2 regions of the Acinetobacter sp. IK40 genome follow, and region 1 is predicted to be linked to the other one. Evidence: predicted binding sites of a transcription regulator. Region 1 holds the regulator's gene; the other holds the start of a gene.
What was found. The regulator PhoB, encoded in region 1, activates phosphate uptake and scavenging genes when phosphate is short. The targets are predictions, from matches to a motif close to TGTCATNAANCTGTCATAA.
Positions count from the first base shown of each region.

Region 2: the regulator PhoB is predicted to act here: its motif matches at 7,098-7,116, upstream of MSG93_RS05795 (porin).

Region 1 covers NZ_JANBOE010000003.1:322,345-337,607, forward strand. Annotated here, with positions in the region: gene MSG93_RS07850 (methionine aminotransferase) at 1-799, shown strand, start outside; gene MSG93_RS07855 (MATE family efflux transporter) at 900-2,267, shown strand; gene MSG93_RS07860 (SDR family NAD(P)-dependent oxidoreductase) at 2,319-3,146, opposite strand; gene MSG93_RS07865 (TetR/AcrR family transcriptional regulator) at 3,461-4,138, shown strand; gene phoB (phosphate regulon transcriptional regulator PhoB) at 4,390-5,100, shown strand; gene phoR (phosphate regulon sensor histidine kinase PhoR) at 5,110-6,468, shown strand; gene MSG93_RS07880 (PACE efflux transporter) at 6,534-6,986, opposite strand; gene MSG93_RS07885 (LysR family transcriptional regulator) at 7,081-7,974, shown strand; gene MSG93_RS07890 (hypothetical protein) at 8,239-8,364, opposite strand; gene MSG93_RS07895 (LysR family transcriptional regulator) at 8,461-9,366, shown strand; gene MSG93_RS07900 (hypothetical protein) at 9,628-10,047, opposite strand; gene MSG93_RS07905 (LysE family translocator) at 10,482-11,087, shown strand; gene MSG93_RS07910 (LysR family transcriptional regulator) at 11,059-11,964, opposite strand; gene asd (archaetidylserine decarboxylase) at 12,320-13,171, opposite strand; gene MSG93_RS07920 (sulfurtransferase) at 13,168-14,016, opposite strand; gene pncB (nicotinate phosphoribosyltransferase) at 14,365-15,263, opposite strand, start outside.
Region 2 covers NZ_JANBOE010000002.1:357,908-373,170, reverse strand. Annotated here, with positions in the region: gene MSG93_RS05825 (DUF6231 family protein) at 1-20, shown strand, start outside; gene MSG93_RS05820 (YidB family protein) at 158-778, shown strand; gene MSG93_RS05815 (purine-cytosine permease family protein) at 870-2,375, opposite strand; gene MSG93_RS05810 (MFS transporter) at 2,428-3,744, opposite strand; gene speB (agmatinase) at 3,799-4,761, opposite strand; gene MSG93_RS05800 (LysR family transcriptional regulator) at 4,897-5,814, shown strand; gene MSG93_RS05795 (porin) at 5,868-6,959, opposite strand; gene MSG93_RS05790 (HIT family protein) at 7,213-7,626, opposite strand; gene MSG93_RS05785 (YARHG domain-containing protein) at 7,722-7,991, opposite strand; gene MSG93_RS05780 (hypothetical protein) at 8,700-9,077, opposite strand; gene MSG93_RS05775 (hypothetical protein) at 9,480-9,740, shown strand; gene MSG93_RS05770 (hypothetical protein) at 10,129-10,323, shown strand; gene MSG93_RS05765 (hypothetical protein) at 10,393-10,632, shown strand; gene MSG93_RS05760 (hypothetical protein) at 10,977-11,177, shown strand; gene MSG93_RS05755 (lysozyme) at 11,315-11,908, shown strand; gene MSG93_RS05750 (N-acetyltransferase) at 11,950-12,384, opposite strand; gene MSG93_RS05745 (DMT family transporter) at 12,495-12,812, opposite strand; gene MSG93_RS05740 (BLUF domain-containing protein) at 13,006-13,449, opposite strand; gene MSG93_RS05735 (hypothetical protein) at 13,706-13,918, shown strand; gene MSG93_RS05730 (hypothetical protein) at 14,025-14,456, opposite strand; gene MSG93_RS05725 (isochorismatase family protein) at 14,560-15,165, shown strand; gene MSG93_RS05720 (hypothetical protein) at 15,172-15,263, opposite strand, start outside.

The DNA.
Region 1 (15,263 bases):
AAGCTATGACAGCTACGCGCCTGCAGTTCAACTGGCTGGTGGAAAATCCATTCATATCAATCTGGAAGCGCCATCTTTTCAGGTGGACTGGCAAAAAGTCAAAGACAGTATCAATGCCAAAACCCGCATGATTATTGTCAATACACCGCATAACCCAACCGGCGCAATCTGGTCAGTACAAGACTGGCGACAACTGATTGAACTGATTCAAGATAAAAATATTGTAGTGCTTTCAGATGAAGTCTATGAACATCTGGTCTTTGATGGACAAAAACACTTTAGCGCACTGCAATTTCCTGAATTACGCGATCGCAGTTTTGTGATTGGCTCTTTTGGTAAAACCTACCATGTCACTGGCTGGAAAACCGGTTATTGCGTGGCTTCGCCGCAGCTGATGCGACTGTTTCGCCAGATTTATCAGTTTGCCAATTTCTGTGGGAATATGCCGTGTCAATTGGCGCTGGCCGATTACATGCAACAGCAACCTGAGCATATTCAAGAGCTCCCTCATTTTTACCAGGCAAAACGCGATCTGTTTAATACCCAGCTTCAACACTCACGTTTTCAATTTACCCCGTCTCAAGGCACTTATTTCCAGAATCTGGATTACAGCAATATTCGTCCAGACTTAAATGATGTCGAGATGTGTCAGTTCCTAGCCGAGCAACATAAAATCGTGGCGATTCCCATTTCAGTATTTTATCGAAAAGCACCAGAATCACTGCGCCTGATCCGCTTCTGCTTTGCCAAGACCCATCAGACCCTACAACGTGCCGGTGAAATCCTCCTGCAGTGTTGATCAACAAAAAATAAACCGAACGATAAAGTTCCCAGCATCACTTATGATGCTATGTTGGAAAAAATAGATACGCTTCAGGCTGAAGGGTGAAGGAAACTGAATGACTCCACGTCAACCGCTGGTGATGCAACCCAATCTCTGGAAAACATTTTTTCTGTTTCTGGTGCCTTTGATTGCCACCAATATTTTACAAAACCTGTCGGGTACGATTAATACCATCTTTGTCGGTCAAATGATGGGCGTAGATGCCATTGCCGCTGTTTCCGTGTTCTTCCCGATCCTGTTTTTTCTGCTGGCTTTCGTGATCGGTATTTCAGCGGGAACTACTGTACTGGTGGGACAGGCCTGGGGCGCACAAAACCTTGAAAAAGTCCGCTGTGTGATTGGTTCGACCCTGTTTATGACCTTGATTGGCGGGAGCATTATTGCCGTACTCGGTCTGATATTTGCCAAGCACATTCTGGAATTATTGGGCACCGATCCCAAGGTGATGCATCTGTCCTTGCCTTATGTGCAATGGATGCTGGTCGGTAGTCCGCTGTTGTTTGTTTATATTATTTATACCTCGATTCTGCGTGGTGTCGGCGATAGCGTCACTCCCCTAATTGCCTTAAGTCTGACCAGTCTGATCGGTCTGGCAGTCACCCCGGTTTTGCTGAAGGGTTATTTTGGTTTCCCTGCATTAGGTATCGTCGCACCCGCGATTGCCACCATTCTGGGCTATGCCTTTGTACTGATTTTTTTAACGGTTTATCTGAACCATAAAAATCATCCCTTAAAGATTGATCGTCAATTATTGCAACATATTCGCCATGATGCCGAGCTGAGTAAATTAATTCTGAAACTCGGGATTCCAACCGGCATCCAGATGGTGACGACCTCTTTAGCTGGTCTGGTAATTATCGGCCTGATTAATCATTATGGCGCACATGCCACCGCAGCTTATGGTGCCGTGAATCAGGTACTGAACTATATCCAGTTTCCAGCCTTGTCGATTTCAATTGCCGCTTCGATTTTTGCGGCTCAAGCGATTGGTGCAGGTCAACCTGATTTATTGGCCAAAGTGACCCGAACGGCTTTGGGCATGAATTTCCTGTTTACGGGGACCTTGATTATTCTGGGCTACTTATTCTCTAAATATTTAATGGCGTTGTTTATTACCGATCACAGCGTGATTGTACTGGGACAGCAACTGCTGTTTATTGTGTTGTGGTCAATTTTATTCTTTGGTGCCAGTGCGATTTTTGCCTCGATCATGCGTGCCAGTGGTACGGTCAATGTTCCTATGCTGATCAATATTTTTACCATTCTCCTGATCGAAGTACCGTGTGCCTATTGGTTTAGTTCATTGTGGGGCTTAACGGGTATCTGGATTGCCTATGCGCTGTCTTTCGTCAGCTTATGTATTTTCCAAGGCTTTTATTATCAATTCTTCTGGAAGAAATCAAAAATCAAAGTCCTGATTTAAAACAAAGAAAAAAGCCATTCACAAAGAATGGCTTTTTTATGCAGTAATGACTTACATCATTTTGGTTGCAAGGGCTGCAATACGTTGATATCCCGTCGGGAATAAGCGCTGGAATGAATCCACAATACGCGCATCAGTACCAATTAACAGACGGCGTTTGTCCTTCTGTACGGCATTCAGAATTTGACGTGCTGCTTCTTCTGGTGGGGTACGCAGGAACTTGTCAAATTGCTTGATCGATTTGCTCGGGTCCATACCCAGACTCTTCAAGCTGTCATTCATTTTTGCTGCTTTGGCAATATTGGTGCGAATACCGCCCGGATGCACGCAGAGTGAGCTGACACCGCTCTTCTCAATATCCAGCTCCTGACGTAACGATTCAGTAAAACCACGCACTGCAAATTTGGTGGCGTTATAGGCAGACTGAGTTGGCTGCGAGGTTAGGCCAAAGATACTTGAAATATTGATGATATGACCATCTTTGGTTTGTTTGATAAATGGCAGGAATTCTTTGGTGCCGTACACCACGCCCCAGAAGTTGATGCCAACGATCCACTCCAAATCTTCATAGCTTGCGCCTTCGACCGTTGAGCCAAGTGCGACACCTGCGTTATTGAAGATCATATTGACCGAACCATGATCCTGTACCGTCTCTTGCGCCCATTGTTTTACCGCATCACGGTTTGAGACATCAAGTACTTTTGTGGTGACTGTTACAGGGTATGGCTTCACCAATTCAACGGTTTGAGCCAAACCTTTTTCATTGATATCACTTAACGATAAATGACAGCCCTGTTTCGCTAACAAGATCGCCAGCTGTTGTCCAATCCCAGAACCAGCACCGGTGATCGCTGCGACTTTATTTTTAAAATTTTTCATTGCCTATCCTTTGTGTTGCGAATGATATGCACAATATTCGCCCCAATCATGCGTTGTCATGTGCTGTTTAACCTGTAACCAATATAATTTTGACAATACAGGTTGTCAATATAGTACAGTCAAGCTTTATGACAAATGGCAATAACCGACACCTAACATGTCATAATAGGCCTATTTACATTCTTGACCGAAGATGTGTAAAAGAGACAAGGCATATTTTCAAAATTTGGTTATGCTAGATCGGCAGCAAATGACAGCAATGTAAAAAAGTACGTGATATCCGATTTAGCGACATTTTAGGGAACGGTTTTTCAATGACAACTCCAGAGCAAGCGACAGACAAGAAAAAAAAGGCAGCAACCAAAGAGCGTCAATTCAAAGGTCTCTCGTTAACTGAGCGCAAGCAGGCACGTCGTGACAAACTGATTGAAGCGGGTATTGCCACCTATGGTACCCATGGCTTCTTTTCGGTCACGGTCAAGGATGTCTGTAATGAGGCCAAGCTGACTGAACGCTACTTTTATGAATCCTTTAAGAAAAGTGAAGATCTGTTCCAGACCGTGTTCCTGAAAATGATCGAAAAAATGCAGACCTGCCTCACTCAGGCGGTTCTGATGGCAGCCCCTGAACCTAAAAATATGGTTAATGCCGGTTTATCCGCCTTATTAAATGCGATTAAGGATGATCCTCGTATGGCACGGATTATTTATATCGATGCCATGCTGGTGCAGGACCTGCATAATCAGGCTACCATTCAGGAAACCCTGACCCAGTTCGACCGTATTATTCAGGGCTTTGTGATGATTACCATGCCCAATGCACCGCAAAGCACCGAAGAAGTGTCGTTAATGGCAACTGGCCTGAATGGTTATGTGACCCATATTATTATTCGCTGGGTTTCGGAGGGCTTTAAACAGCCGCTTCAGGATGTGCTTTCTGCCTGTTGTGCTGTGTTCTTGTCCTTTATCGAAACAACCTCACAAAAAAATTAAAATCGTTTTACAGTTTTGTGACAGTCATAGCCATCGCATGACAGATTGATTAACCCAATGAATTTATTTGCTTTATGATCAGGCAAGTTGTCATCATATGGTCATGACTCTGCCCCACAATTGTCACAATTTATTGCTAAATTCGACTTTATTCCCTCTTTTGCAATGATATTGTCATAATTAATCTTTGTAATAAGCCTGTCATAACAACAAAACGGTTAAACCGTTACAGATTTTAAGGGTATTGCGCTGTGAAAGATGACTATATTTTAATTGTCGATGATGAGTTACCGATCCGCGAAATGATCCATACCTCTTTGGATATGGCAGGCTTCCAATGTTTACAAGCCGAGGATGCCAAACAGGCGCATCAGATTATCGTTGATCAGCGTCCTGCACTTATCTTGCTGGACTGGATGTTACCAGGGGGTGTGAGTGGTGTAGACTTATGCCGTCGCCTGAAACGCGATGAGAACCTGTCTGAAATTCCTGTGATCATGCTCACTGCACGTGGCGAAGAAGACCATAAAGTTCAAGGTCTGGATGCCGGTGCAGATGATTACATGACCAAACCCTTCTCGACACGTGAACTGGTTTCCCGTATCAAGGCGGTATTACGTCGTGCCAATGCACTAAGCGGAGAAAAAGTGATTGATGCCAATGGCTTATTACTCGATCCGGTTAGTCAGCGTGTTAGCTTTGGCAACAGTATTTTAGACATGGGTCCAACCGAATATCGTTTACTGGCCTTCTTTATGACCCATCCGGAACGTGCCTATACACGTGCGCAGCTGCTTGATCAGGTGTGGGGTGGCAATGTCTATATCGAAGACCGTACCATTGACGTGCATATCCGTCGTTTACGCAAAGTGCTAGAGCCTTTTGGTGTTGACCGCTTTGTGCAAACGGTTCGTGGCACAGGTTACCGTTTTTCGACACGAGCCGATTTAGCAGTAGGTTAAAAATCTTTTATGTACGAACCTTATCCGGTCCCTGAACTGGCACGTGAACACCAGCGTTTTCGCTACAGCAGTTTATGGACGTTTGCAAAACAAGATTTAAGGCTGTTACTTTTTTTCTTATTGATTGCAAGCTTAATTGGATTTGGGGTTGGCTACTTTTGGAGCTGTATTTTTATTGCTTTTGTGGTGTTTTTCGCCCTGCAGCTCCGCTCGCTTTATCTGGTCAATGAATGGATTTCAAACCGTCCCTATGATGTTCCACCCAATTTAAACGGGATCTGGGGCGCTTTGCTGTTCAATGTTTATCGTGCACAACGTCAGGAACGCATTGTTCAGGCGGAAATGGTCGGTCTCATTGACCGAGCCCAGTCTTCTCTGGTTGCTCTGGCAGAAGCCGTGGTTCTGATTGATGACCAACATCAAATCGAATGGTGGAACCCCGCAGCCGAAAAGCTGTTAGGGATTAGTCCTTTGGACCGCGGACGTAACCTATTGTCGATTTTACGCCAGCCCAGTTTTATTGAATATTTTAACAACCCAGATCAATCCCCTGATGGGATTCGTTTGCAAGCGCAGATGGAAGAAGAGCGTTATGTGCACGTCAAACTCACCCGTTTTGGGGGAGAAAGTCGTTTATTGGTCGCACATGACACCACGCGCGTCCATAATCTGGAACAAATGCGTAAAGACTTTGTCGATAATATTTCACATGAATTACGTACGCCGCTGACCGTACTCAGTGGTTATATCGAAACCTTTACCGATCAAGATGACATTACACCGCGCTGGAAACGTGCTTTTACGCAAATGCAGTCCCAGACCAAACGAATGAATGCCTTGGTCAATGATTTATTGTTGTTATCCAATCTGGAAAATAATAAGAAAGTCGCGAAAAATCAGATTATTGATATGGCCAATCTGATGAACCAGATCTTTGATGATGCACGTGCCTACAATCTGGATTATGGTCATACTTTAAATCTGGATATTGATAGCCATTGTGACCTGATTGGCTCGGACATTGAAATTGCCAGTGCCTTCAGCAACTTAATTACCAATGCAATTAAATATACACCGCCTGGAGGCATCATCACCATTGGCTGGCATGAAGCGGGTGACCATGCTTCCTTTACCGTACAGGACAATGGTATCGGCATTGATCCAAAACATTTACCACGCCTGACTGAACGCTTCTATCGCGTCGATAGCGCGCGTAGCCGTCAAACCGGCGGTACAGGTTTAGGGCTGGCCATTGTCAAACACGTCTTGATGCAACATGGCGCACATCTAGAAATCACCTCTAAAGAAAATGAAGGCTCAACCTTTACCGCGATCTTCCCGAAAGAACGTCTGTATCGCATGCTATAAATTTTAGCTTCAATAAAAAAAGCCGACCCTTCTGGATCGGCTTTTTCAATTCTGGATCATAGCAATCAGTGACTGGCGTTTGCATTAAGCTCTGTCGACTCGAGCAAATGACTGGGTAAGCCAAAGATATGATCAAAAAAGTAATTATAAACAAAGGTATAACATGGGATCAGCACCATCAGACTGAAGTCCAGCAAGAACGCCTTAACTAAACTGATTTGCATCCACCATGCAATCAACGGAATCAAAATCATCACCAGTACAATCTGAAAGCCAATCGCATGCGCAATACGTCTTAACACGGTACGCTTTTTCGAGGTTTGGGTTTTTTCCCACATCTCGAACACATAGTTATAAAAAAAGTTCACGGTTACGGCGATGACTGCAATCAAGATCGACAAAGGCCCGGTATGACTAATGGTGGTACCTGACAGCACTGCCAGCACCATTGCACAGATAAAAAAGCTAAAAACTTCATAGAAAAACACATAAGTGACTCTTCTCTTGGTTCCTTGCATGACCACACCTTAAAATCAATAATGAGTGGATTTTACGCTTTAATTTTGATAAAAAAAGTCAATCGTTATCAGTACAACTGACAAGTGAATTAAAATGAAATTGACCAGTGAACAGCTTGAGCTGATTCTTGAAATTATTGATCGAGGAAATTTTTCAGCGGCTGCCCGGGCACTGAATCGGGTACCTTCTGCCGTCAGTATGGCGATTGCCAATTTAGAAGCGGAACTAAATTTAAAATTATTTGAACGCAGTAAAAATCATCTTGCGCCCACTGACATTGCCTTATCCATCGAGCCACACGCCCGATTGATTGTGACTAAACTGCGCCAGCTGGAAATGCATTTAACTGAACTTTCAACAGGACTGGAAACCCGTATTGCAATTGGTGTGGCTGCAGACGTCAACCAGAAACTTTTGTTGCCTGCTATTGCCCATCTGCTGCAACGCTATCCGCTACTGGACATTGAAATGGTCAGTGCGCCACAACAAGAATTAAAAGCACGCTTACATCACAATGAAATTGATCTGTATATTGCCTATAGCTCATCCGAGCTCGACCGGAATGAGCGCTTTCGACTTTTAGGAACTGAAAAATTTGTTGCAGCAATTTCTCCTCAAGGTGCACAACAGCTCAAGGACAATCATAAAAATGAATTGACCATGCTCTCTGAACTCAGACAGATTATTATCGCCAGCAAACACTACCCTCTCCCGGATAGTCGGGTCCTGGTCTCTGATTCTTACTGGTATAGCGATAGTTTATTGATGGCAATTAATATGGTGGAACAGGGCTTTGGCTGGGGAAACTTTCCACTTTCGACCGTGCAAGAACATTTTACTCAAGGCAGTCTGGTTCGACTGGAATTTCATGACACCACCAATCGACTGGATATGCCGATTCACGCCATCTGGCCGAGCCACAAACCTTTAAGCCAGACCATCCAGATGCTGATTGAACTCTGGACCAAACAAATCAATATGGAATAAAAAAAGCCCGACATCCTGTCGGGCTTTTTTCGTATTTCGTTACTAGGTGCAACTCCTGTCATACCTCACGTCCTGATGCCTGAACTTATCATTTTTGTTTTATGTTCTGGAACTTCCTGTTCCTGATGAGTTCATATTAGGCAATTCAGCTTGGGTTGAAAATGGGATATTTCCTCTAATCAGTGTAAGCAAAAACGTACATCGCCATGCGCTCATCTCATTTATAAAATTGGTCATGACATCAAACATGATGCGAAGATTTACCTAATCTCCTGATAAATCAGTCTGCTGTGAGATCGGCTGTATGCCCATATAATGGTCATAGCTCTGCACCAATAAACAAATCATTACTGCAGCAATCAAGGTCACAATCTTGTTTTTCATCGTCATTTTCAGCCACCTGAATCAAGAACCTATAAAAAAGATATAAGATTTCTCCCATCTCATCTAATATAGAAAAAGCTGGTACTGATCTAATTTTGAGATATGTGGACATTAAAACAATTCAATTATCTAATCACGATTGTCGAAACCGGTGGCTTTATTGCCGCTTCGGAGAAGCTGTTTATTGCCCAATCAGCACTGAGCAGGCAAATTAAAAATTTAGAAGAAGAATTAGGCTTTGAGGTTTTCGACCGCTCTGAAAAGAAGATAAAACTTACGGTTGCAGGTGAAGCACTATATAAAAGTTTAAAAACCAATCTTGATCATTTAAAAAGTTCCATTGTCAGTGCCCAAAGTATCAGTCGGGGTGAAGGCCGAATTATTAAAATTGCCCATTCCAGCAGTATCGTACTGGATCAGAACAAACTGGAAGTCTTTGAGCAGCTGTGTGACACCCATAATATTGATATTGAAATGAATACTTTATCCTCTGAATTACAGCTCGAATATTTATTAGATGGCAGTATTGATCTGGGTTTTATCCGGCCACCGATTTATCACAATTTAGATGAGGTCAATTCGATTAGCTTATACACTGCCCCATTATATGTGGCCGCCCATATTGCCGATCCGATTTTAAGTGAAAAAGAAAATATTTCGATACGTGAATTAGCAGCATTGAATTTTGTTTCTGTACCGCATAAAGCGCGTGGTGGCCTAAGCTATCTAGCTGCCAACTTATGTCTGGTCAATGGTTTTTCTCCGAAAAGAACCCGAATTTATTCAAGGAAAAGGTCTCAACTGGAACTGGTCGCCAATGGCTTTGGCATTTGTATTGTGCCTGAAGAATTTAAAGTGATTCTGCCGAGTAATGTCAGGCTTATTCCAATTCAGGACGAGAATACACTCAGTGAAGTGAAACTGATCTGGAAAAAGGATGAAGACCTGCTGATTGACCGCTGTGCCGCCTCAATTCATGCGTATTACAATGCCAAGCCAATCAATTAAACAGCACTCTAAAAAAATAAAATGAAAAAAGCCCGACATCCTGTCGGGCTTTTTCGTATTCCTTTCACTAGATACAACTCCTGTCATATCTCACATCCTGATGCCTGAACTTATCATTTTTGTTTTATGTTCTGGAACTTCCTGTTCCTGATGAGTTCATATTAGGCAATTTAGGTTGGGTTGAACATGGGACATTGACCTTGATTGATGTAAGTAAAAGCGTACAGGTTTGGGTTAAAGTCCATCAAAGTTAAATAAACTTTATTTCCTTTTAAAAAGATAAAAACAACTGGATATTAAGAATGCAGCCTGAAAAGTAATGCATATCAGCACTGAATAATTAGCACACTGCGTAATTGAGTCATAAATAATTTCTTTATAAGATACGGTTTCGATCATATTTAATAGAATCAATTCTAAAACAAGTAGTAGAAATGTCATAGCTACATAAAAGCATTTGTTTTTTATGAAGATTAAAATTATTGAAAAAATAATAGATACTACACCGCACGCCGCTAACATTGATGGATCATTAGCGGAAACCCCATTTAATTCTTTAAAATAGGTAATAGTTCCTATAGCGATATATTCATTGATACATAAATCTTGACCAAATTTATCAATCGTATACCCACCTATACCTGACAGGAATAAAAACACTATAGCTACATATCTCATCATAAGTTATGGACTCAATTTTAATGATAGATCAAATTTCCAAGTTTCAACTTGTCTTTCAGAATCTGCACGACATGTCCCTTCACATCCATCAGGTATTGTAATAACACACCATACAGAGCTAATTTTACGGCGTCATGCTCTTTCCATGAGCGGGCAAAGACGATCTTTTCTAACTATGCTTAGGAATTCTTCTCCTTTATCCCACTGTCTCAGGCCTTTTCACCGCGAATAATAAAAAAACTCGCCCAAGTTCACCATTTGAAAGACTCACGATTCAGTTTCAGGTTAATTTTTTAGAATAATCAAATTGATTGTTAGAGTGCTGTAATCACAAAACTGTACATCAAAAAATCAAAATCAGTTTTTGATAAAACCCGTCTAATCTTATTTGAATTACGCTATATCATTGGATTTTAATAATTGATTTCAAAATAATGTCACTCTCTGTTCTTATAAGCATGTTTATTTTTTCACTTACAATGTCCATTTCACCAGGACCAATCAATATTACAATTCTTTCAACCAGCTTAATGCATGGATTTCGAAAAACACTACCCTTTATTTCAGGAGCAACGCTTGGCTTTACCTTGTTATTAATATTTTTAGGCTTTGGATTTAGCCAAATTCTTAGCCATTATCCTATTTTTTTCAAAATACTAGAATGTGCAGGTGCATTATTTATTTTTTATATGGGGCAAAAAATTATACTTTCTAAACCAGAGATTGAGCTTGTAAATAATATATCTGTTGCCAGTTTTACAGAGGGATTCCTCTTACAATGGCTCAATCCTAAAGCATGGATTGCATGTCTCTCGGGCATCTCCTTATTCACCTCACCCATCAGTTATTTTCCTCTTGTTCTGTTTATTCTTATTTATTTCGTTACTTGCTATCTCTGTTTCATTATTTGGGGTGTATCAGGGCATAAACTCGCAAAAATATTAACCAACTCATATCAGCTCAGGCTCCTGAATATGTTGATGGGCGGATCTTTAATCATACTATCCATCTTTATGCTGATCCAACTATTGGGGAATTAAATGATTGATAAATTCGCTCAATTAAAGCATGGGCAATACCATTAATTGGTATATTCGCAGGCCAAACTGCATACACACTCAAGGGTTCAAGTATCCAATCCGGTAGCACTCTTACAATATTTTGCTGATCAAGATCAGCTTGAATTAATTCATCAGGAGGTGCTGCCAGTCCTGCATTTAATTTTGCCAGCCGATAAGCAGCATCAACATTATTCACATAAATATGAGGCTGGTATGAGATTACGACCTCTTCTCCTGTATGTCGATGCCGTAATATTCGTTTATTTTTTCTCATACTCAAACCCAGCCATTTCATATTGATCAGCTGTTTTGGATGAGTAATGGGCGGATACTGACGTAAAAAATCCGGGGTCGCAACAATACTTCGGGCTAAGGGAAACAGATAACGAGCTTTAAATGAACTATCTGCAAGCTCACCAATTCGAAAAGCAATATCCACATTTTCAGCAATCAAATCTGTTCTGCTATCATCACAAGTAATGTGTACAGTTAAGTCCTTATATGCCTCAAAAAATGTGGTAATACATTGCATAAACTCGCTATGGATAAAAACTGCTGGGATGGAGATATGCAATTGTGTCTTTCTAAGAATAGAACGTTGTTTAAAGTCTGAAATACCTGTCTCATAGGTTTCCAGCATACCTTTGGCCGTTTCTAAAAGTTTTTGTCCATCATGTGTTAAGGTCATTTTTCGTGTATTACGATAAAATAAGGCACACTCCAAATTTTTCTCTAACTTGGCGAGATGCATACTCACCGTTGCCGTCGACAGGCCTAGTGCTTTGGCTCCTTTGGATATTGAACCAAATTCAGCAATTTTTGCGAAAATAATTAAATATCTTATATCTTCAATCATATTATTTAATCTAGAGCACATAAAACATAATAAAAATCAAAACTCATTCTTAATCTTGGAATTGCTTTTATAACTTAAGTAAAAATTTAAGCTGGCTAGCCCTGCTGCAAAAAAACAATACAGCATGAAAACGGTAATATTGATTAAGGGCCGGTCTAGTAAGTAATTACCTAATATTGTTGCCGAAGTTAAAATTCCTAAAAATTCAAAAAAAGAAAATTGAGGTATTAAGTCTTTCATCATTATTCACCTTTATTTTAAATTATCTAAGCTTATTTCTAGTGGTACAAAATATATAAGATATTGCATATAAATAAAAAGCCCCAGTTTTGGGGCTTTTTTACAATTTTATCAATTAAACCGAATGACCTAAACGCTCACCCATCACCACAGTCGAATTGGCTTTAAACTGCTCTTCCCAAACCATTTTATCTTTTTCAAATAAAATCACAGCAGTTGAGCCAAGATAGAAACGACCTAATTCCGCACCTTTATCCAATGGCATTTGATGATGCTGTAACTCGACACGGCCTGTCGGTTTTACCTTACCTGTCGCAACGGTTTCAATTCCAGCGACAATCATTGCACCCACCAGAACCACTGCCATACGACCCAGTTCGGTATCAAATAAGCAGACCATACGCTCATTACGCGCAAACAAGCCCGGTACATTTTCAGCAGTCACTTGATTGACTGAAAATAATTCGCCTGGGATATATAAAGTTTCGGTCAAGGTGCCTGCCAAAGGCATATGCACACGGTGATAATCTTTAGGTGACAAATAGACGGTCGCAAACTGCCCTTCATGGAAAGGTTTGGCTAACTGCGGATCACCAATCAACTTTTCCACTGAAAAGCTTTGACCTTTGGCCTGAAAAATATCACCCGCTACAATTTTACCGAGCTGTGAGATTGCACCATCGGCAGGACAAACAATACTATCTGCCTGTTCATCAATGCCACGGACACCCTCTTTTAACGCACGGGTAAAAAATTCATTGAATGATTTATAGTGTTGCGCATTGCTTTGTTCAGCAATGCTCATATCAATTCCATATTTGGCTTTAAATGCCTGAATAACAGCAGTTTTTACCAAAAGATTTTCACTTGCGGCAACCTTGCCAATCACACGGCTGAGTTGATGTTGCGGCACAAGATTTTGTGCTTTGATAAATAATTGTTTTTTTAAATCTGCTGCAAAACTCACAACGGCGACTCTCCTGAAATAATAGGACTATCGAGGCGATTGCCCCACTCACTCCACGCACCATCATAGGCTTTGACTGGCCAGTTAAGCAACCTTGCCAGAATATACGCCAAGCCAGAACGATGGTGAGACTGACAGTACACCACCACAGGTTGTTGTAAATTAAAGCCTAATTGTTCTAAACGTTGTTGTGTGCGTTCAAGCGGGTGTAATTTTAGATGATTTTCACGGTTTAGGGCAGTACTCCATTCAAAATGCAGTGCATTTGGGATGTGACCGCCGCGTCGCGCAGCCAGACGCAAGCCCGTATATTCATCATTACTACGGCAATCCCACAGTTGAATATTCTGTTCTTCAACTTGATTGAGTAATTCCTGATATTCGACCCGATATTGCTGGACAGTGGCTAAATCAATCGGCAATAGTTCCGCAACGGGTTTCACCGGATCGACTTCAGCCGTCGTCGGTAATCCAGCGCCGAGCCAACCATGAATGCCGCCATTAATCAGACTGGTATGCTGGAAGCCTAGACAATGTAAATTCCATATTAATCGTCCAGCCCAGGCACCGCCTTCATCGTCATATACCACCAAGTGATGTTGCGGTGAAATATTCAATTTCTCGATGAGCGCCTGTAACCCTTCTAAGTCTGGCAATACCCCATTGGCTTGTTCTTGTTGTGCCACCAGATATTTAGGCTGCAAATGGATCGCATGAGGAATATGCAGTTGTTCATACACCGATGCACGACTTAAATCGACAATACGAATTCGCTCATGTCCTAAATAGGGCACGAGTTGTTCAGGTTCAATCAGTAAACCCAGTTTAAAATCTACGTCAGTCATTGTTATGCTGTTTTGTCATCCGCCTTATGCGTAATTTTAGCATAGCCGACTTTTTATCTTTGTCTGATTTTTTGCATTGATTTAGCAGAAAAGGAGATATAGCAAAAAGTTTAAAGATTATGGATTAAAAGTATAAAATTTACTGACAATTGCGAAAGTTAGCCATATAAATCTATCGAGAAAATTTACTGGTGCGGAGGCGGCATGGATGCCGCCCGTTGAACTGCGGCATCAAGGATGTGCCGTCAGTTCAACAAATGCCTTTGGTTACTTTGGGCAAAACCAAAGTAACTCACCGAAGGTCTATCCTGAAAATGAATGAGAATTAGGTAAGACACTGCAATGTCTCTACTCAACTTCCTCAATTTCAAACACCTGACGCAAATATGCCAAGAAGGTATCATTATCGGTCATGGTCTTACCCGGGCTATCTGAAATTTTTGCCACGGATTGACGATTACACTCCACCAATTTCAACACAATATTCAACGGCTTCTGCCCCATATCATTGGTTAAATTGGTGCCAATCCCAAAACTCACCTGAAAACGGTCTTTAAAATATTGATGCAATAACCAGGCTTTTTCCAGATTCAGGCCATCACTAAAGGTTAGCATCTTGGTCTTGGTATCAATCTTGAGTTTACGATAATGCTCAGCCGCCTTATCTCCCCACTCATACGGGTCACCACTGTCATGACGTAAACCATCAAACAGCTTGGCAAAATACAAATCAAAATCGCGTAAGAATGCATCCATGCCGACTACATCGGTCAGAGCAATCCCGAGATCACCCCGATATTCTTGTACCCAAGCTTCTAAAGCAGCCTTCTGGAAATTACGCAAACGTACATCAAGCGCCTGAAAAGCCTGCAGGAATTCATGTGCCATGGTTCCAATCGGGCTAATTCCTAACTGTTTCGCTAACAGCACATTACTGGTACCACGAAATACCTTGGGTGCCGCAGCATGAAACGCTTGCACCACATGTTTTTGCCATTCAAAGCTATAGCGACGGCGTGTCCCAAAATCAGACACTAAAAAGGGAGGATCATTCTGTTGTTGTTCTTGGGCATAGTGTTGCAGTTGTACCAATTTTTGCTGTAAACGACGTTCGCCTTCTGCCAGAACCTCATCACTGCGGATACGGCGGAAATACAGTTCATTGACAATCGCTAGCACAAAGATCTCAAACATCATGGCCTGAACCATAGGCCCTTCAATCCGAATATCCAGTCGACCCGCCTCAT
Region 2 (15,263 bases), on a different contig from region 1:
GGGATAAATTCCGCTGGTAAATGCTTCATGCTGCGCTTTTAATCAGATCATTATTTCAGGGCAAAGCCTTGCAAAATTTAACAATTTATCTTTGTGCTGTATTTTCAAAGCAGCGTATGCTTTTGGGATAAATAATTCCAAAAGGAACGTTTAGGTTATGACAGATTTAACCAATATTGTTGAAATTTTAGCGAAGCAAGCTTTAGGCGGTGGTCAGCAACAGTCAGGTCAGGCTGGTGGTTTAGGTGGGATTTTAGGTTCGGTACTGGGTCAACTGGGTGGACAACAGCAGAATACGCAAAATCAGCAAGGTGGCTTAGGCGGTATTTTAGGTTCGGTGCTGGGTCAATTGGGCGGTGCCTCAGGTTCAACCCAAAGCAATGCAACCGGTGGCGGTAGTACAGCGCAAACTTTATTGATTGCCGTGTTACCTCTGGTTTTAGCCTGGATTCAAAAACAAGGTGGCTTACAAGGTGCCTTGGATAAGCTGAAAAATGCCGGTTTAAGTAATCAGGTACAAAGCTGGGTCGATCCACAACAGCAAAATGCCGAAGATGTTCCTGCGCAGAATATTCAAAGCTTATTTGATGATCAGGATGTTGAGCAGGTTGCTCAGCAAACCCAAGCGCCTAAACAGGCGATTTACGGTGCGATCGCTTCGGTTCTACCACAAGTGATTGATTCATTGACGCCTCAGGGCAGCAATACCAATCCTCAAGAAGCCAATCAGGATATTCAGCAAGTGCTGAATCTGGTCAGTGGTTTTTTAAAGAAATAATTTTTCCTTCAAAAAAAGCCTGCTTGATCTAAGCAGGCTTTTTTGTGGCGCAATGTTGATGAGTTCAGCTTCTATATCCACTGAAAATGGCTTAGTTTGAAATAAATGATGAATGACATTGTTGCTTTGAGCTTTCAGTCGTGAATGTGGGGCCATACACCGAGCTTGGTTCAGGGAACAGTTTGAGCAGTAAAGTATAAAGGAGTGCTGCGAGTACAATACTAATGGGTAGACTGAGATCCAGACCGTTAAATAAATGCCCCCAGATCCCGATAAACTGATCCGGTAAATGCACAAAGCATAAGCCAATCAGGGCACTTGGAATCCATGCAATGATGCCACGCCAGTTCCAGCCATGATGAAACCAATAGGCACCGCCTTTTATACCAGTTGCAAATACATGTAAATCATCATTTTTATAATACCCTCGACGCGATATAAATCCGATAATCATAATGATGATCCATGGACTGGTACACACCACAATCAGGGTGGCAAAAGTCATGACGCTTTGAGTCAGATTCGCTGCAAAACGGCCTATAAAAATAAACAGGATCGAGAGCAAGCCCACACAGATGGTCGCTTTAACACGGCTGAGGGTTTTTGGAAAAATACTCGACATATCCAAACCTGTACCATAGAGCGCCGTGGTGCCTGTAGATAAACCGCCAATCAGCGCAATCAGACATAAGGGGATAAAATACCAGGCCGGTGCAATCTGAATCAGCCCGCCAATGTAATTATTCTGCTGCATAAACATCGGTGCATGAGTTGCGACAATGGTGGCTGTCATAAGACCAAATAAAAAGGGAATAAGGGTTGCAAGCTGAGAAGCAAAAACTGCGACCATGATTTTGTGTGAAGATGTATCTTTCGGGATATAACGGGACCAGCCACCCAAAAAAGTTCCAAAGGAAATGGGATTGCTGAATGCAATCAATGACGCCCCAATAAAGGCAGCCCAAAATCCAGCTTGTCCCAATTGGATTTTTCCTGCATAGGCTGAATCGAATTGTTGAGAAAAAGCAAAAATACCTAAAAAGAACAATAGGCTTGAGGCAATCACCGCAATTCGGTTTACCAGTAGCATAAAACGGAAACCATAGATACAGATCACCAGTACCAGTAAGGCAAAGCCGCTATATACCAGTGCGTAAAGCCAGTTGCTTTGAGAAGAATGATCGAATAAGCGTTGCGTGGCCCCAATCAGCGCGTCACCGGAGCTCCAGACCGACAGTGAAAAAAATGCAATCGCGGTAAGTAAGGACAGGAAAGAACCGACAATTCTGCCGTGAACACCAAAATGCGCAGCTGAGGCTACGGCATTATTGGTTCCGGTACGCGCACCAAAAATTCCCATGGGTGCTAAGATACATGCACCAAATACAACGCCACATAAAATTGCCAATAAACCTGCCTGAAATGAAAGACCCAGCATAATCGGAAAACTTCCTAATACACAGGTCGAGAAGGTATTGGCACCGCCAAAACTCAGGCGGAACAGATCGAATGGTGTCGCCGTACGGGCATATGCGGGTATTTCTTCGATACCAAAACTTTCAATGTGTGTGATTGATTTAGAATTCTGTTTGTTCATATTGTTTTTCCTGCTTTATCTAAGGAACTTCCCTGGTCCTAAAATTTATAATTTAGGCGGCATCTCTTGAAACCTGCTGTTCCTGAGTCGCTAAAGAGCTATGCATTTGCTTCTTCCTGAGATGTGTAATGCCACAAATACCAATCAGAGAAAGCAAGGATAAAAAACTAAATAAAAGCGCCAAGGGTAACCATTCACCTGCATAACGTTGTGCAAGCAACGTTCCAATTAAGGGTGTAGTGCCACTTGTGATCGCTGCAATCATTTGATAGGAAATGGAAATACCGGAATAGCGTACTTGTGCAGGAAAAGCTTCAGCCATAAAACCTGCCACAACGGAATAGAGGGAAGACAGCGCAATCACGGCCAGGGTAATGCCTAAAACGATCAAATAAATATTTTTAGTGCTGACCAGCATGAACATGGGATAAGGAACGGCGATACATAAAATGGCCGCCCAGAATAAAAAACGATGCGAACCAATTTTGCTGGCATACCATGCAGCCACTGGCATCGCAATAAATTCAAATACAGTTACCCAAAATAAGGCATCCAGAATGGTTGGGCGACTGATGCCTACATATTGGGTGACATAGGTCATCATAAAGGTATTGGTAAAAAAGAAACCCGCGGTGCCGATCGTGATTGAGAGCCCTGCAAAAAGTACCTGAGGCCAGTAATGTTTGAGTAACTCTTTAATAGGGAACTTTACAATTTCCTGTTTTTCCTGAATTTGTTTAAATTCTGGTGACTCTTCAACACCTAAACGTATTGCAAGGCCGATCAACATAAAGACGAAACTGAGCAGGAAGGGAATACGCCAGCCCCAAGTGAATAAGTCCTGTTCATCTAATGAAGTAATGGCCCGAAAAACTAGCAGACAAAGGATCAGGCCCGCTGGACTACCCATTTGAGCAAAAGAAGCAAAAAAGGTTTTCTTGTGTGCAGGTGCATGCTCACTGGCCATTAATACTGCGCCGCCCCATTCACCACCTACGGAAAGTCCTTGTAAAAAGCGCAGTACAATTAACAGTACCGGTGCCCATATTCCAATATGGTGATAACTCGGAATCAAGCCGATTCCTGTAGTGGCCAAACCCATTAACAGCATGGTAAATAGCAGCATCTTTTTACGGCCCACTTTGTCGCCCAAATGTCCGAAAATGACCGCGGCCACAGGTCGGGCAATAAACCCAACCGCAAAAGTGGCAAATGCAGCCAGCGTACCGGTTACCGGGTCAGTTTCAGGAAAAAACACCAGACCCAGAACCAGTGCGGCGGCAGTGGCATAAACATAAAAGTCATAAAATTCGATGGTTGTACCCACGAAAGCTGCAGCAGCAGCCCGTTTTGATTGATCTATTTTCATCCTCTAAAATCCTTGAGTCTGTCTTTATCTGATTCCTATCTTTTGCGAATACAATTACTTATGTGTAGTAACTCCGGGTAGAACACATAACATTTCATACAGGAGATTGGCACCTAATAGAGAGGTATTGCCCGTCGTGTCATAAGGTGGAGAGACTTCAACCAGATCACATCCCACCAGATTTAAACCTTGGCAACCGCGGACAATTTCCATGGCCTGAATGGTGGTCAAGCCGCCAATTTCTGGTGTGCCTGTACCAGGTGCCCATGCAGGATCAATTCCGTCAATATCAAAGGAGAGATAGACCGGCCCGCCATCGACTTGCTGTCTGACTTCTTCCATCAACGGTGCAAGTGATTTGTGCCAGCATTCTTCGGCCTGTACCACGCGAAAACCTTGACGTCGGCTCCAGTTAAAATCATCTGCACTATAGCCTTGAGCCCGTAAGCCAATCTGGACAACGCGCTGGCAATCGAGTAAGCCTTCTTCGGCTGCACGGCGGAAGGTGGTGCCATGCGCGACTTTTTCGCCAAACATTTCATCATTGACATCGGCATGCGCATCAATATGAACGAGGCCAACAGGGCCATGCTTTTTATAGATAGATCTAAGAATGGGTAAGGTCAGGGTATGATCGCCGCCAAGTGTCAGGGGGATAATCGGATGTGCCAGAATACGATCATAATGTGCTTCAATAATGCGTACGGCTTCAGCCAAATTAAAGGTATTAATCGGAACGTCCCCAAGATCGGCGACATTCAACGACTCGAAAGGCGCAGCACCAGTTGCCATGTTATAAGGACGAATCATCACGGACTCAGCACGGATTTGACGTGGGCCAAAACGGGTACCGGACCGTAATGAGGTACCAATATCTAAAGGGATTCCGATAAAAGCTGCATCAAGGTCTGCAAGTTCTGCTTCATTGTCTACCACGGGCAGACGGAGCATGGAGGCAATCCCCCCGAAACGAGGCATTTCATTTCCACCAAGCGGTTGATTTAACGTCTTGTTCATGTATTTCTCCTTTTTCTTATTTATTCACCACCCGCAAACCGGGTTAAATCCTATTTTTAAAAAACTTAGTTCAGATTTTTCTAAACTAATCTGATCATGGATGTTTTAAAATAAGGCGAGGAAATAAGGAAAAATATGATGGAAGACGTGGCCTATTCTGATATTAAATTAATTCGGATTTTTGTCAGTGTGGTAAGGAATAAAGGCTTTGCCAATGCCCAGCAGGAGTTAAATCTTTCCACCTCTGCGATTAGTACCTATATGACTCAACTCGAACAAGTCGTAGGTTTTAAGTTATGTGAACGGGGACGTGGCGGCTTTTCATTAACAGAAAAAGGACAGATGTTTTTACAGGAGGCTAAGCGTATCCTGCATGAACTGGAGAACTTTTCCCGACACACGGCCCAGATTAAGGGAGAGTTAACCGGGACGCTACGAATCGGCATGTTGGATTGTATGGTAACCGATCAGAATATTCCTCTGGATCAGATGATTAGCCAGTTTTCAAAGCAATATCCGCAGATCTATATCAAAATCCAGGTGCAGTCGCCGTATGAATTGCAAATGGGGATTCTGGAAAACCGTTTTGACGTTGCGATTGGTTCATTCTTTATGAAAATGAATGGGGTCATGTATCAGCCTCTGCATCAAGAACAACAATGGTTATTTTGCAGTGATCAACATCCCATGTTCGCACAACAGAACCTGACTGCGGACGTTATCCGGCAGGGCAAAATGGTCAGTCGGGGATACTGGAGTCATACCGAATTGGCAAAACAGGGATTTAAGCATTCATTTGCGACAGTTGACTCCATGGAGGCTCAACTTATTTTAATTTTATCTGGACAATATATTGGTTATTTACCGGAACATTTTGCCCAGCACTGGGTGGAACAAAAACGTTTAAAAGTTTTACTACCCGCAAAGTTTGGTTATAACGCACCATTCTCGCTTATTTTTAGACGCGGTAGAACACAGGAGCAAGTGATTCAGAATTTTCGTAAAGTGGTAAAAAACTTTTTTAATGATCAGCCGGTCCGGTCCAAAAAATAAAAGGGCAGATCCATTGATTGCCCTTTTATTTTTATTGAAGAACTAACTTCAGATTAGAAGTTATATTCCATACCTAAACCGATGGTTGTTTTCTTATCATCTTTTACTAACCAATCACGTTTTTGTTGACCTACCACACCGTAGAAACGTGTTTGTTTGTTGATTTGATAGTCAGCACCTACACCATAAAGATCTTGTTTACGATCATCACGGCCATTAACTTCAGTTGTAGAAGAAATATATTCTGCTTTTAACTTCACCGGTGTTGAAGGGATGGTATAGGCTGCTGTTACACCATAGGCATCTTCTTGTAAGCCCTTGTATGAAACAGCTGGTGAGCCTACCATCACTGTATCATCTGTTGGTTGAGCTGTTTGCCATAATGCACCAAACACAAGACCTTCAACGCCAGCTGGTGTCAGGTCGACAGAACCTGTAACACGGATTGCATCAGAATAAACACTGTTGTCGCCGCTTAAGTCACTATAAGCATTGTATTTAGAAGCAACACCAAAGTTACCTGCAACTGCTGCTGCTAGACCCCAGTCTTTATTTTCATAAGTTAAAGAGGTTGACACACCATCGCCAAATCCATCACGGCTGCCTTTTTGGCCCTTAACATCGTTCTTAACAGCTGATGATTCTTCACCTTGCTGGAACATGATGTTAAATCCTAAACCACCCAGCAGTTTTTTATCTGTTTCAAAACCAATCACGTTCTTTAAACGATCTTCACCCACAAGAACTTTGGTCATATCCAATTCATTGTGATCGTTAAAAATATCCTGATTATTGCCGGCAGCAGTTTTGAAGTATGAGTCAAACTGACCTACTTTTAAGGTACCGATCCCATCAGATTTAAGACCTATAAAACGGTTACGGTTGCTGAACACATCACCGTCACCATCTGCACTTACTTGCCATTCAATCAAGTACACTGCAGAAAGTTTATCAGTCAGTTTTTCTTCACCTTTTACACCAATACGAGAAGCGTTTGAGTTTACTTTAGTTACGCTTTCGTCTTTAAAGCCATTTTTATCAATTTGATCCAAAGTCACATTGAGCTTACCATACAATGTTGGTGCTGCTTGCGCTGCGTTCATGGCTAAAGTTGCTACAGTAGCAGCAAGAAGCAATTTTTTCATTGATATTTCTCCAAAACACTTTTTTGTAAATGGCCGATGCCTTAGTTACTGTTATAAGCTTGCTTGTGTACATAAAGTTACACAGCTCACTGACTTGTATGCAGTATCGGTAAACTTTGTGACAGAGAAGTGAAAGAAAAATGACAGTTTGATGACGATTCATATTTGGTAATAATTATATTTCTTATTTATTTTTAAAGAGTTAGAAAATAAAAAAACGGAGTAATAACTCCGCTTTTGACTAAACTGACATTTAAAGCTCAGCTTTGATCTTTTCAGCAAATGCCTTGATTTTTTCCTGATCACCCATTTGTGCCGCATGGCGACCCAGCTCATGCACAGAACTTGGAATCAGGTGAAAGTGAACATGGGGCACGGTTTGACCCGCTGCAGCGCCAGACAGTTGCATCAGTACAATACCTTCAACATTCAGGGCTTTTTCAATCGCTCGTGCAACTTTTTGTACAACTTGAATGGTATAAGCCGCTGCTTCTGCAGGCAAGTCGAGTAGGGTAACTGCAGGAGTTTTTGGAATAACTAAAGCATGACCATCAGCTTGAGGCATGATATCCATGAATGCGAGTACCTGATCATCTTCATAGATTTTGATTGCAGGTAATTCACCACGCAAGATACGTGCGAAAATATTTTGGTCATCGTATGCCATGATTCATCCTTAAATAGGGAGTAGGTGCTTTAATATTGAAAATGCAGACTCTTGTTTAGAGTAAAGCGGAGTGCTTACACTCCGCGCAAACTTGCTTATTTACAGTTCAGTTCTTTTTGACGCGCTTTGATGTCATCTAGACGTTGCTGCTCTTTATCAGAGAATTTTGGCTTAGTGGTATGGCAGTTCTCGTTACCATATTTCGCTTTTGCATCAGCATCTTTAAAACAGAATCCTTTAGATGCATAGATGAGGTTATAGTCATCTTGTAACTTTTTACATTCTTGTTCTGGGGTTGCAGCGTGTACACTAACACCAGTAAGGGTAATTAGGCCTGCAAAAACTGCAACTGTTAACTTATTCATGAGGTGTTCCTCTAATCAAAAAGGTATAAACCAATGCTGTATGAGAATAGATTCATATGGCTCTTGGTCGCTACGTATATACCAATATAAGGTTTCTTAATAAAATTTCAATAAAACTCTATTATTTGAGTGTAATTTTACTCCACAATTTATCCTTATATTGATAAAAATCCTTTAATATCAATGGTTTTTATAAAATACCATATAAAATAAACAATTATGAGGATATTAATCGAACACTATTGCGCTTAACTGAGTGCTATATAGCTATTTTTGTTGAACTATTTAGATATTTACCCAGACACTGATGTATTAACAAATCTAATCCTAAATATTCAATGAATTATTTATTCAGATCACGATGAAAGGCTATAAAATCATTCAATCTATAGTCTCCAATCATCTGAAAAAATGATCTATCCGTGGATAAACTATTTGGATGACTTTACTAGGCATGAATTTAAAATATAAATCAACAAAAGAAAATTAATCTTAAAAAATGGCCTGAAAGGTCAATAAAAACTGAATTACCGAACACATTAATATCGAAATGAGAAGTTGCTGAATATTCAATCAAGAGATTATATCCGTTGTTATTTTGAACAGTGCTCATCTGACATGATGATGATACTCCCAAAGGCTGCGAGTACAGCCTTTGAAAGGAAAATGGTTAGGCAAGGAAGAGATACGTTACTGCCTTGATCGGGCTTAAGTCGCATTATATTGCGCATTACGAAAGTTGATACGCTGTTCTTTGCTGTAGCGCATTGTTTGGCTGTCAGCATTGCGTTTGATGGCACGATGGTAGTTGATAATCCTTTTCAGATTACTCTTGAGCCATTTCATGGCCAGTTCATTTGAGTGAATCGGGCGGGGCTGACTGTCTATAGTATCTTTGACCAGCACCGTATTCCAATCAAAAGGCGCAGCCTGAATACCTCCAAAAAACCCGGTATCAAATTCAGGAGTGTAGTTCAAAGAAACTTTGAGCAGATAAATTTTGGGCCCTAATCGGACATTGTAAAACCCATTTACATCTTTGCCCATATATTGGGCGAAAGGGGTTGTATAGAGTTGCTTTTGCATCACATGCTCCACAAAATAAATTTTGAGCGGTGTGAGTTTGAAAAATGATTGCTTAAAGAAAAATAAAGTAGGGAGAGAGGAATATATTTCAGAACTCACCTTATTGATATGGTGATGGGCTGGTCATATTTACAGCACTTTGTAGTGATAGTGCGTCATAACTTGTCGGTTAGATTTTATCCAGTTGATAGTAAAATTGTCGGGCTAAAACATTGAATTTGGAGTTACACATGGTCTAGGTCAATAGAAAGAAATTAAATTTTATCTAATTGAAATAAAAACAAAAACATTTCATATTTTGGGATTAAACAAATCTTATATGTCTATTTTTAGGCTATAATGATGCTATGCTCATTAAAATTAGTACGCTATTAAACATTCAATTTCATCAAGAAATTAAAAATGCTGACATATATTAAAAATAACCTTCCTGTTTTTATACTGCTAGTCATTGTTGTTGCTGGGTTGGGTTCTCCTTTTTTCACCGGAAGATGGATTCTGGCTCCCAGATTAGTGGAAGTGGATAGCGAGTGCTATGGTGTAGATGTTCCGCAAACGATTGAGTATTCTAAAGTACTTCATTTTTGTTCATGTATTCATACCATTGCCATTGAAGATAAAGCAGAAAAGTATCGATACTGCACTCATTCCATAGAAAAATAATACAATAGCGCTTAGGCAATGAAATAATTGGCTTGATGGTTTATCATAAGCTAAGTATTTATTTAAATTAGAGTTTATCTATGTATATTGTATTTATTATTTTAACGATATTTCTGGTCCTAGGCTGGATAGCGAAGATGACTAGAAAAAAATAAGCTTTGCTAGGAATCGACTAGGCAGTCAAAGTTTATATTGTGTAGCTGGGCTTTAAAGTTGCAGGCTTATTTGCATATTTTTGTTGATATGCGTCACACTTTGCTCTATATTCGCTGTGTTGTTTCATTATAACTAAACAACAATAACCCTCATTCAGCGCAAAAGAATAAAGGGCAAGCCTACTCCTCTGGAGTGGGCTTTTTTATTGATCAAAATAGACTAGAATATGGGGATGAAAAGATCCCGCCTTAAACCGACACCCGTCACCTCAAACTGGACCACCGAACAGGACTGTTTTCTGATTGAAAATAATGGCTTGCCTATGGAGAAATTAATTTTAGATTTACCTTTTTCGGAGGACGAAATTTGGGCACGTAAAGCAGTGCTGGGATTGGTCCGTAGACAGAGACAAATGCAAAGAATCTAAAATAAATAATTAATTTATCAGTATTTTTTTATTGTATATGCTATAACAGCTCTTTATCAGGGGATGGATATGGCAATTATCACATTAAGAGATATCGAGACAAATAATAACCTCCGGGTCAAGTCAGTGATTGATCCAGGGATCAAGTTTGACGCCAGTGGTAAATTTGAAATTATTAATAATATCAAATGGATGTTTGAATATACAGAACTTGAAGTGCCCACAGAATTTCATGATACTTTGAATCACGCCAAACTCGACCAATATGTAGGTTTGCAATATGTGATAATCAAGATTGAAACAAATTAATTACTGTGTTTTTCAACTTCTGCAAGGTGTATTTTTAACCGGGATAACCAAAAAGTCAGCTTGTTTATCAAATTATGCATTCGCTAAATTAGCCGCAAGCTTAGGGCCAAGGAAGTAATTTTATAAATCAGCAAGGCGAATGGTCGATATATACAATTTTCTATCCACCTGTGAATGTAACAAACTTATAGCAAATACAGTAAATCAGGCGCGCAGGCGCCTTTTTTATCGCTTAAACATACATTCTGAAGCATTGGTTACACAAATGATGTGTGTTCACTGTTGAAATCTCCTGATCAATTATTCAAGCATGACAGGGTGAGTATTAATAAAGGGTAGAGGTCATGATTGATGAAAATAAGCCTTTGAATTTTGATGACGATAATGAAGCGCTGGATTTTGAAGATGAAGAATTCATTGATGATAAAAAAGAGGATGAGTTATACAACAGCATTACCAAAGATGGTTCGAGTGTAGATCCGGCAGATGACGGTGAAAAACATATTCGTCCTGAAGATGGTGATCCGATTGAAATTGAGGAATAAACGGGTCCGCTTCGGCGGGTTTTTATTGGGTTATTTACCTCGCTAAGCTGTTGTTCATGTTGGGCGTGAACGGTAATGATAAAATTTTTAGTATTGAGCTGAAGCAAAAGATGGCGTCAAAGCGTGGAAAATGCAGCATGAAAACAATTTTTGATTATTTAAAAAAGATTTTTGATTACAGGTCAGTCCAACATCGTCATCACAATCCAAGTCAGGGTTCCAATATTGCTACAGCAGTGGATGTTGATGCATCAATTGGTGTGGCGGTCGATCTGGATCATTCGGAAAGATCTGTAAGTCAGGTGGGCGTTGATTTAATTACCGGTTTTGAAGACTTGAAATTAGCAGCCTATGATGATGGAACCGGGACATGGACCATTGGTTTTGGTACAACAGTTTATCCTGACGGCATTCGGGTCAAACCTGGTGATCATTGCAATAGAGAACAGGCAAAACTGTTTTTCCAGCATGATTTAAAACGTTTTCAGACTAGTGTAAATAATGCGGTGTTGGTCCCTTTATCTCAAAATCAATTTGATGCATTGGTTTCCCTCAGTTATAACATTGGCCAAAATGCGTTTAAGAACTCTACACTGCTCAAGTGTTTAAATACCGGAGATTATCAAGCCGCAGCAGAGCAGTTTCTCGTCTGGAATAAAGGCGGAGGACAAATTCTTAAGGGACTGGTACGCCGCCGTGAGGTGGAAAGGGCGCTTTTCCTAAAAGGATAAAATCAATTTTAGATCACCGATGTCAAACGTTCATATGGACTCTATGACTTCTCCCAAACCATGATATATTCCTTTGAATCTGTGGCTGTATCTAAGCTTTCATTTAAAATCCTGAACCCGTGGGCTTGATAGAATTTCACACTATTTTTATTGTCTTGATATACATTTAATTGCAGACGGTTTCTTATTTGTTGGGCGTATTGAATCAGTTGTCTGCCTATACCTTTGGCCTGATATTCAGGGGAGACAAAAATTGCGGCGACGGTATGGTCTAGCAATGCAATAAAACCATAAATATTGTGAATATCTTCAGCTAGATAAACTTCGGACATGGGCAGATAGTTGTCTTGCATTCTGGAACTATTACTTTGCCAATAATCTGCAGGAATAAAATGATGCGCCTTAATGGAAGCGGCTAGCCATATTTCTGTTAATACGCCGAAATCATGCGCGCTTGCTTTGCGAATCTTATACAACGTATTGCCTCTGCTAAAAGATATAAAAGGCTTTTTAGCATAACATAGCTTGAAAAATGCAATTTAATGGCATTAAAAAAGCCCTAAAAAAGGGCTTTATCAAATAAGCATTAATTGGTGGTGATTTTCATCAGTACCACACCAAATACGATTGAAGCTGCTGCCAGAAGACGTAACAAGCCCATCGGTTCATTTAAAAAGAATATTCCAATCAGGAATGCACCAACTGCACCAATTCCGACCCAAACGGTATAGGCTGTACCCAAAGGCAAGGTTTTCATTGCCACGGCGAGCAGTCCAAAACTCAGGATCATAAAAACAATGGTAACGATGCTTGGCGTGAGTTTGGTAAATCCTTCGGACATTTTCATGGAATATGCCCAGATGATTTCAAAGATACCCGCCAAAATAAGATAAGCCCAAGCCATTACAGACACCTCTTTAATAATATTTTTAGGTCGTCCTAAAGCTTGAAAAATGAAAAAAGAGGTCGTCCTCTTTGTTTTATATATAAGCACTTCTCAGAAAATGCTGCAAGTAATTTTGAATTAAAAAAGTGTTTCGATCCGTTAAATGGCATTCCTGATCAAGAATGCCATCTTGCTAAAAAAGTAGATTTATTTAAGACACATAGGCTTGTACATCGTACTCGGGTTCGCCGGCCAGAACCGCCACAAATTTCTCTACAGTTTCAGCCGTTAACAGGTAAGGATTAAACTCTTCTAAATGATATTTCATGAAAAAATCAGTAATATTTTGATTAATCGGTGAAAATTTCATAGACCATTGGGAGAAAAATTTATCTTCACATTCAATGTAGTAGAGAATTTCACAATTGACATGACGTTCATCTTTGACAATGCTGTTATAAAACAGGTCATCAATAGCTGTTTTTGCACCTTCCAGACATTGTACGAAATAACCATGACCATAATATAAAACGCCCGTAATATTATGGCGATAATTAAAGTCTACAGCCTCATCAAGGATTTCAATCAAAGTTGTTTTTAAGTTTGAGTCAATATTCTTAATTTTACTCACGTATAAAAGTCTGACAGACTCCATGACTGATATGCTCGTTTGTTAAGGATGAATACCTCTTATATAGAAAAAACAATGATTTGTATATTCTGTTGTGTAATGAACCGCAGTCTTTTGTAAGGATAAATTGACAAGCAAACACAGGTCTGAGCCGTTTTAAATTTCTAATGGGTTTTAAAGTTTCAGTGTCTTAAATGAAGCATTTTATAAAGAGTGGTTATAAGTTGTGCTTGAAATGAGGTGCTAGAAATTGTGATTTTTATAGTAATTGGTGGGATTCATGACAAAATTATGGCTTGCAGGAGTATTGGGACTAGGACTGGCTGGGTGTACCTCAATAGATTATGACGCTAATACCAAACCACCGATTGTGCCTAAAAATGAGGCACATAACACTTCCAAAGTGCCTGAGCACGGAATAATGACAGATCAGGACATACACAATGTACCAGAGCAGGCGGAATATAAGAGCAAGTACAGCATTAGTTTCTAAATCAAGATAGCCCAAAATCAAAACCTAATCTCCTTGAATCATAGGGTTTGAGGAGAGGCTGAGGTGTTCTTTGGATTAGTGGGTTGGTTGTTTTTTATAAGGTAAATTATTCAATGCATTGAATGTTCTCTATTTTAAAATGTTTAAGGTATTCTCTAGATTGTAGAAAAATAGGTTTTGCATCTGGTTGTTGTAAAAGTTTTGGGTAAAGGGAGAGGTATACAGCTAGAATTTTTTTTGCATCTGCTAAATAGTCACATTCAGCTTGAAATCTTTCTTGTTTACTTTTCGCTGCAATAATTCTTGATTCGTGTAGAGACTTAAACTTATCAACACGGGTTTTCATTCTCTTATCAAACTCGTTATTTGATACTCTTTCTCCATCTTTAAATAAGACAGACTCAATTTCCAGCCCATTCCATCCTAAAGTATTCTTAGCTTGTGCATACACTTTTTGTTGAGCATAGAGGGTGTTGGAAAAGATTAAACAAGAGAGGGTAATACTAACTCTAATTAAAATATTTATGGAATACAGCATTTTATATTCACTATCCTGTATCTGAATTTTTATGAAAACCTTTCATAAATAATGGGTGGGTATAAAATTTTATTATTTAATCATAACCTTAGAGATAAATATAATGAAAGAATTCTGTAAAAATAGTTTAGGTTATAAAAAAACTACTATTTCAACTCAACAGAATAATGCAGACGCTTTGATTGTGATTGATGTACAACGGGCATTTGTCACCGGTGCAGAAGCTGTTCCTGCATCTGAGTCATTGATTGCTGCCCTGGATCTTCTAATTGCTAAAGCGAGAGCTACAAATGCCCCCGTGATCTTTCTACAAAATGATGGGGACGTTGGATCGGTAGATGAGCCTTATCAAGCGGGTTGGGAATTATTTTTTGCGCCTCGGCCTAATGAATATGTGGTTCGAAAAAGTGAGGACAATGGTTTTGATGGAACATCACTCCAGCATATTCTGGATGAGTTGAAAATTCAGTCATTAGCCATGTGTGGTGTTTTATCAGAAATGTGTGTGGCTGCAACAGCCCGTGCTGCTTTAGCCAGAGGCTATTCGGTATTGTTGCCCCATGATGCCCATGCCACCTATGATGTGCCGGCTGGGCCCGGATCAGAAGCTGTTCCTGCTGCTATGGCGGCCAGAGCAGCGGAGTGGTCGCTGGGTGATGAAATCCGGATTTGTGCCTCGGTGGATGAGGTTGGTTTTATTAAAGGATGACTGAAACTAACTTTCTGTTTCACATAATACTTCTTGATGAATATCTATACTTTGAGCTGCAACCCAAGATGTTTTTTCACCTTTGTAGGGCTCAAGCT